Regions from separate parts of the Actinoplanes awajinensis subsp. mycoplanecinus genome, predicted to be linked through region 1. Evidence: riboswitches for the same ligand, from Rfam matches in the RefSeq annotation. Region 1 holds a riboswitch; each other region holds the start of a gene.

Region 1 (2,252 bases):
CGTCGGAGTAGTAGAAGACCAGGTCACCGGGCTGCAGCTCGCTGCGGCTGACCGACTTCCCGGAGCCCCACTGATCCTTCGTGTAGTGCTCGAGGTGCACCCCGACGGCCGCCCAGGCCTCCTTCGTCAGACCCGAGCAGTCGTAGCTGTTCGGACCTTCGGAGCCGAAGACATAGGGCTTGCCGATCAGGTCACACGCACGCTGAGCGGCACGGCCGCCCTTGTCGTTGGTGTAGTCGACCGGACACGGACCGGTCTTGAACGGCCCGTCGCTCGCGCCGGACGCGCCATAAGCCTTGATCCGGAGCTTCTGGAGGGAGGTGATCTCCTTCTCGATCGCCGACTTCTTGGTCTTGAGGTCGGTGTCCCGAGTGGAGATCTCGGATGCCAGCGCATCCACCTTCTCCTTGTCGGTCGCGTACTTGTCGCGGAGCTTCACCACGCCCTGGATCGACGCCGTGCGCTTGCTGGCCAGCTGCTCGAGAAGGGAGAGCTTCTCGGTCAGGCCGGTCGGCTTGCCGCTCAGGATCGCCCCGATGGTGCTCGGCGGACCCTGCATGTAGGCGTCGGCAGCCAGGCCACGGACGTCCGTCATGGCCGCGTCGACCTGCTTCTGCAGCGGAGCGAGCGTCTTGTTCAGCTGCTTCTGCTGCTTCTGCAGCTTGAGCAGCTTCCCGTGCACGTCGTTGTAGTCCTCGATGACGGGCTCGAGCTCGTTCCACTGCTTGTCGATCTGGGTCTCGACGCTGCCCGGCGAGGGCGTGGCGTGGGCAACGACAGGACCGGTGAGAACGAGTCCGGCTGTGGCGGCCGCGCAGAGAACACTGCGGAGCACACCACGCGCGCCTATCCGTTTCACGTAGGTGCGTTGTCCTTTCTTCCCACTCGGCCGCCGACCGGGTTAGCTGACGGGTTCGGGCGGGAAGCACGCCCGGCCGCGCGAACGCGGCTTCACCCCGGGTGCGTGGGTCCCCGGCTCGCCTCGCGGCGATTAGGCGGTGGTTCGTCAGATCGGCCGGATGGACGATGGGGGGCTGCCGAACCGGGGATCACCGTACTCGGATCATGCAGGCAACAAAAGCATGCGTGAGGGGGGAAACCGCACGCACACTAACCAACACTCAGAGTGAGCGGAATGGCCAGGCGTCCAGGGCCCGGCCGAGCCAGGGCACCACCAGGATCACCGTGGGTAACACCAGGAGACCCGCCGCGGCGAGGCCGGCGAGGACCGACAGGCCGGTCGAGCCGGGCGCCGGACCGGCCAGCCGGTCGAGACGGCGACGCCGGGATTCACCCGCCGGGTCGGCCGGGGCCTCCTCCGCGAGGGGTACGGCGTCGGAGAGCCGGGCCAGCGCCTCCCGCAGCGGCACCGGCCCGGTACGCCGGCGAGCCGCGTCGTCGGCGACCATCTCGAGCAGCAGGTGCACCGCGTCGAGGGGCGCCCGGCTGCGCAACGGCCGCGGCACCGCCTGATAGAACGCGGTGAACGACTCCATCACCAGCTCGTGCCGGTGCCGCAGGTGCGCCTGCTCGTGGGCGAGCACCGCGTCCACCTGCGCCCGGTCCAGAATCCGCAGCACCGCGTCGCTGAGCACCACCCGCGGCTCCCGCCCCGGCACGCAGTAGGCGAGGGGCAACGCCCCGTCGAGCACCCGCACCTCGGCCCCGCCCAGCTCGCGGTGCCGTTCCACCCGGTCCAGCAGGTCGACGAGCATCCGGTGCCGGGCGCGCCGGGCGCGGGCCCGGACACTCACCTTGACCAGCGAGATCAGCAGCCGGATCACGATCACGGCGGCCACCACCAGCGAGAACACCAGCGCCGCGACGGTCCACGGGTGGTCCGCGCCGGACGCCCGGGTCATCTCCTCCGGGGCGGCGAGGACCACGCCGAGCGCGCAGAGCACCGCGGTCAGCGTCAGCGCCTGCCAGAGCAGGACGGCGGCGACCGGGGCACGGTCCGGCCAGCGCGCGCCGGCCAGCACGCCCGGTACGGCCAGCGAGAGGGTGAGCCCTAGGGCGCCCAGCAGGAGTGCGGTCACGTCTCTTTCGGTGGGACGTCCAGGGCGGCTCGGATGGCGCCGGGGGGCAGCTGACCGAGGAAGTATGCCAGCGCGGCGTCCCGATCGGGAGTGGCGCTGAGCGCGTCGAACATCAGCGCCGCGGTCATCTCCTCGCGGGACTGGGCGGGGGCGTACTTGTAGGCACGGTCCGCCTTCTGCTGGACGACCAGCTTCTTCTTGGCGAGACGGTCG
Region 2 (2,252 bases), on a different contig from region 1:
CCTGCTCGACGATGTACTTCAGGGTCGGGAACGACGCGAGCGGCACCTGCACGGTCGACTCCGGGTCGGCGGGTTCCGCCGAGACCACGACGTCGCGGTCACGGACCACGATGCGGAAAGTACCGATCACGGCGCGTTCGCCACAGCTCGCCGTGACGACGTACGAGTAATGGTCGGGCAGAGTGCCGGCGACCGCGCGGACGGTCGTACCGGAGGGGGTGCTCGAACACCCGGAAAGGGTGAGGGCGGCGGTGACGGTGAGCAGCGCGGCCCGGCGCGGCCGGAGATCGGTCATGTGGTGTTCGACGCACGGTGACCGGCGCCGGTTCCGCGCCTTCTGCCGGAGCTGCGGCATAACGACAGGAGGGACGGAACCTCGGGTGTCGGAAATGCCTGTCATTCCAGGTCACGAACAAGATCAAATCGGTCCAATACCGTGAAGAACGTCACTATTAGGTACGTAAAACTTGGTCGATGCCCGTCCGGTGTGGTTACCGTCGGTCGTCCCGCGATGGCGGGCACTGTGGACGGACCGCCGAGTCCTGCCGCCGATCCACAGACACGAAGAGATGGCAGGAGCGGGGGAACCACGTTTTCCGGCGCGCACCGCGCACGGTTCGGGAGTCGGCCGGCTTCCGAAACGGGTGACAGGGGGCGCGTCTTGGGGTGAAGCCGCATAGGACGGCCGGGCCACTCTGCCCGAACCCGACAGCTCACCTCGTAGGCGTGGAGGAATTTCCATGTCTCGGATCGGTAGACGAACGCGCCTTGCTGCCCTCAGCCTGGTGACCGCCGGCGTGACCGGAGCGGGCCTCTTGCTCGCACCGGCAGCTCCGGCCCTGGCCGCCAGCGTCAACTGGGACGTGGTCGCCAAGTGCGAGTCCGGCGGCAGGTGGCACATCAACACCGGGAACGGGTACTACGGCGGTCTGCAGTTCGACCGCGGCACGTGGAAGGCGAACGGCGGGGCCAGGTACGCCTCGACCGCCGACAAGGCCACCAAGGCCGAACAGATCAAGATCGCCAACAAGCTGTACGCGAAGCGCGGCCTGAGCCCGTGGCCGGTGTGCGGCAAGAAGGCCGGCGTCTACAAGAAGGCGACCGCCAAGCCCGCGAAGAAGGCCAAGGCGAGCGGCAAGACCTACGTGATCAAGTCTGGTGACACGCTCGCCAAGATCGCCAAGCGCTATCACGTCAAGGGAGGCTGGCGGGCGCTCTACGCGCTCAACAAGGACCGGCTGAGCAGCCCGAGCCGGATCTTCCCCGGTCAGCGCATCCGGCTCTGACCTCCGCTCACGCCAGCCAGCCCCGCAGGGTCTGCACGGTGTGCGGATCGAGCGGGAAGGTGACCCGGTCGTAGCGGTCCCAGCGCTCGAGGGACCAGTAGTTGCGCTCCTGACGCACGGTCACCTGGACGTTCGTGGCGGCGCCGTGCCACACGGCGCCGCTCGCGGACACCCCGTAGCGGCCGCGCTGGAACATGCCGACCTTGGTGAGAGCGGCACAGGCCGGGCAGCGGCCGTCCGGGGTGGCCACGCAGTCGCCGCAGACCGTGCCCTGGCACAGGCGGCACGGGCGGACCGCCTCGGAGCAGAGCCGGCAGGTCGGGTTCAGGCAGTGCGTGCACCAGTCGAGGGCGCCGGTGAGGTGGTGGTTGCGGCAGGCGTGCAGCGCGCTGAGCGGCGCGCCGGTGGTCTCGTCGGTGACGTACCCCTGGGTCTTGCCCGGCGCCACGTCGTAGACCAGCGGCAGCTCGAAGCCGTCCGGCAGCCGCCAGGTCTCGGCGATCCGCAGCCCGACCGCGATCCGGACCGCGTCGGCGGGTTTGCGGCGCAGCCGGCGCACCAGCTCCGCGGTCAGCTCCTCGGGCAGGTCGAGCGGCGCGGCCGGTGACTGCGCCGCGAGGGTGGTGACCGAGCCGCGGATCATCGCGGGCGGGATCTCCTCGCCCGGCGGGTGCTCGACGACACGCGGGACGACGAGCTGCTGGATCCGTTCGGCGCCCTGGACCTGGACGCCGACGAAGTCGTCCCGGCGGGTCAGCGCGGTGACCTCGGCGAGCCGGCCGGGCGCCAGCAGGGTGGCGCCGACCAGGCCGCGGTTCATGTCGTCGGGTGACTTGCTCAAGCCGTGCCAGACCGGCCGGCCGGCGTCGTGCCGGACACCGAGCTGGGCGTGGCCGCCGACCCGGACCAGGGCCGCTTCCCAGACGCCGAGGCGGGCGTAGGCGACGATCTCCGGCTGCGGCTGCC
Region 3 (2,252 bases), on a different contig from region 1:
CCTTCTGCTGGCCGTCCCGGGTGTTCCGCAGGTCCTCGATGGCCAGGTTCTGCCGGGCGCCGACCGTGCTCAGCAGCTGCGCCCGGTCCAGGAAGCCGGCCGACGAGTCCGCGGTGAGCAGCGCGCTCAGCGGGCCCAGGCGGCCCATCGAGTACGCCTGCTGGGCGTACTGGTTCAGCGCGGCCTGCTGCGGGCCGAGGGCCGCGTCCAGCTTCTTCAGATCGGCGGAGAGTTTGGTCTGCTGCGCCTTGGACGCCTTCAGCTTGGCCTTCGCCGTGACGTAACCCTTGGAGGCGTCTTCGAGTTTGTCGAGCAGGGACTTCGAGCCACCCTCCCCGTCGTCACCGGACTCACCGGGCGCGGCGAGCGGGCGGGGGGCCGCGGCCGCCGGCGAGGCGGCGCCGGTGATCCCGCAAGCGGCGACCAGCAGCGCGAACACGGCCACCCATCGTCGCCGCGCAGTCACATGCTGCACTGGCTATTTCCTTCCGTCGGCCGCCGGTCGGGTTAGCTGACGGGTTCGGGACGAAGGAAATCCCTACCGCAATTGTGCGGATTCACCCCGGAAGAAACGTGGATCCCCGGCTCGCTGCGTGTGCGATTAGGCGGCGGTCCCCACGCGGGAACCGGGACCGACCATACCCACTCGATCGACGATTCAACAGTTCCGGTACCGAATGCGACGGCGTGGTCACCTGTCGTGATGCGATTACAGAAAGTCGTTGATTGGTAACCCTTTTATTGCTTTTCCCGATCCTGATACCACGCGATATCTCAGGTAAACTGGCCGCCGGTCCTGCCAGGACGGCACCGCCCCCGAGTTGCCGGCAGGCCGCCGCCCAATCGTCGTCAGACGAACCGGGGAACCAGGTAGTTGGGGTGAATCCGCTCTATGCGGTAGGGATAGCTTCCGTCCCGAACCCGTCAGCTAACTCGGTCGGCGGTGACTAGGAAGGATTGTTGATGACCGCACGTCCCCGCCGGTGGCTGATGCTTGCCCTGGCGCCGCTCGTGGCCACCGCGATGTTCGTCGCACCGGTCATGCCGGCACACGCCGCTCCCGGCGGCAGTTCGTCGACCCCCGACGAAGGCCAGGCGAGCGACGACCTCTCCGATCAGATCGAGACCACCAACCGGCGGTTCGTGAACGCCAAGGCCGCGGTCGCGGCCTCGAAGAAGAATCAGAAGGCGCTGGCCGCCCAGATCAAGACCGCCGAGGCGCGCCGCGACGCGCTGACCCCGGAGGTCAACCAGATCGCCCGCCAGCAGTACCAGATCGGCAATCTGAGCTCACTGAGCTTCCTGCTCCGCGCCGACTCCTCGTCCGACTTCCTGGACAAGGCGGTCACCCTGGAGGAGATCAACAAGCTGCACGACGCGAAGCTGCACGAGCTGAACTCCCTGCTCGAGCAGATCACGTCGGACAAGACCCGCCTGGACGCCGAGGTCAAGACCGAAGAGCAGCAGCTCTCGGTGCAGACGAAACTGCACGACTCGGCCGAGGGGCAGCTCGAGCTGCTCGGCGGCGGCACCGGCATCAACAAGACCATCACCGAGGGTTTCGTCGACGCGAAATCCCCGATCGCCTCGCCGGCACCGCGCAACTCCAGCGGCGGTTTCTCCGCGGAGTCCTGCAACCAGATCGACCCGACGACCAACGGGTGCATCACCAAGCGGACTCTGCATCTCCTCAAAGAGACGAAGAAGGCCGGCTTCAATCTGTTCGTCGGCTGCCACCGCGACGGCGGCCCGTTCGAGCATCCCAAGGGCCGGGCCTGCGACTGGTCACTGCAGAAGACCGGGTTCTCGGCGGCGCACAACGACAAGATGATGCGGTACGGCAACGACCTCACCGCGTTCCTGGTGCGCAACGCCGACCGGCTCGGCATCTACTACGTGATCTGGTACAAGCAGATCTGGTTCCCGGCGACCGGCAACTGGCACGCCTACCACGGGCCGAGTGATCACACCGACCACGTGCACGTGTCCCTGCTGTAGCCACGCGGGCAACGAGAACGGCCCCCCACCCTTTCCGGGTCGGGGGCCGTTCTCTGTTTCGTACGCTAAAAAATCAGTGCGTCGTGGCGCGCCGCACCGGAGCGCGACCGGCCGGCTGGGTCGGCGCCGGACCGGCCGGGACCGCCGTCGGGATCGCCATGGTCACCGGACGGACCTGGGTCACCTCGATCTCCTTGCCGTGGTGCATCAGCGTGAGCCGGGCCGAGCCGCCACCGTTGCGCAGCGAGTAGGTG

What was found. A riboswitch is a leader RNA that binds a small molecule or an ion and turns the genes downstream of it on or off. The one in region 1 is predicted to bind cyclic di-AMP.
Region 2: it holds a riboswitch for cyclic di-AMP, as region 1 does, so the genes downstream of both, ADL15_RS29220 (LysM peptidoglycan-binding domain-containing protein) here and ADL15_RS07585 (C40 family peptidase) in region 1, are expected to answer to the same signal.
Region 3: it holds a riboswitch for cyclic di-AMP, as region 1 does, so the genes downstream of both, ADL15_RS20240 (coiled-coil domain-containing protein) here and ADL15_RS07585 (C40 family peptidase) in region 1, are expected to answer to the same signal.

The regions. Positions count from the first base shown of each region.
Region 1 is NZ_LLZH01000031.1:5,112-7,363, forward strand. Features, by position in the region: gene ADL15_RS07585 (C40 family peptidase) at 1-835, opposite strand, end outside; cyclic di-AMP (ydaO/yuaA leader) riboswitch at 876-1,008, opposite strand; gene ADL15_RS07590 (M56 family metallopeptidase) at 1,122-2,039, opposite strand; gene ADL15_RS07595 (BlaI/MecI/CopY family transcriptional regulator) at 2,036-2,252, opposite strand, start outside.
Region 2 is NZ_LLZH01000281.1:142,858-145,109, reverse strand. Features, by position in the region: gene ADL15_RS29225 (DUF6174 domain-containing protein) at 1-295, opposite strand, end outside; cyclic di-AMP (ydaO/yuaA leader) riboswitch at 537-742, shown strand; gene ADL15_RS29220 (LysM peptidoglycan-binding domain-containing protein) at 786-1,286, shown strand; gene ADL15_RS29215 (hypothetical protein) at 1,294-2,252, opposite strand, start outside.
Region 3 is NZ_LLZH01000178.1:80,021-82,272, reverse strand. Features, by position in the region: gene ADL15_RS20245 (coiled-coil domain-containing protein) at 1-475, opposite strand, end outside; cyclic di-AMP (ydaO/yuaA leader) riboswitch at 481-618, opposite strand; cyclic di-AMP (ydaO/yuaA leader) riboswitch at 827-958, shown strand; gene ADL15_RS20240 (coiled-coil domain-containing protein) at 964-1,998, shown strand; gene ADL15_RS20235 (glycoside hydrolase family 65 protein) at 2,072-2,252, opposite strand, start outside.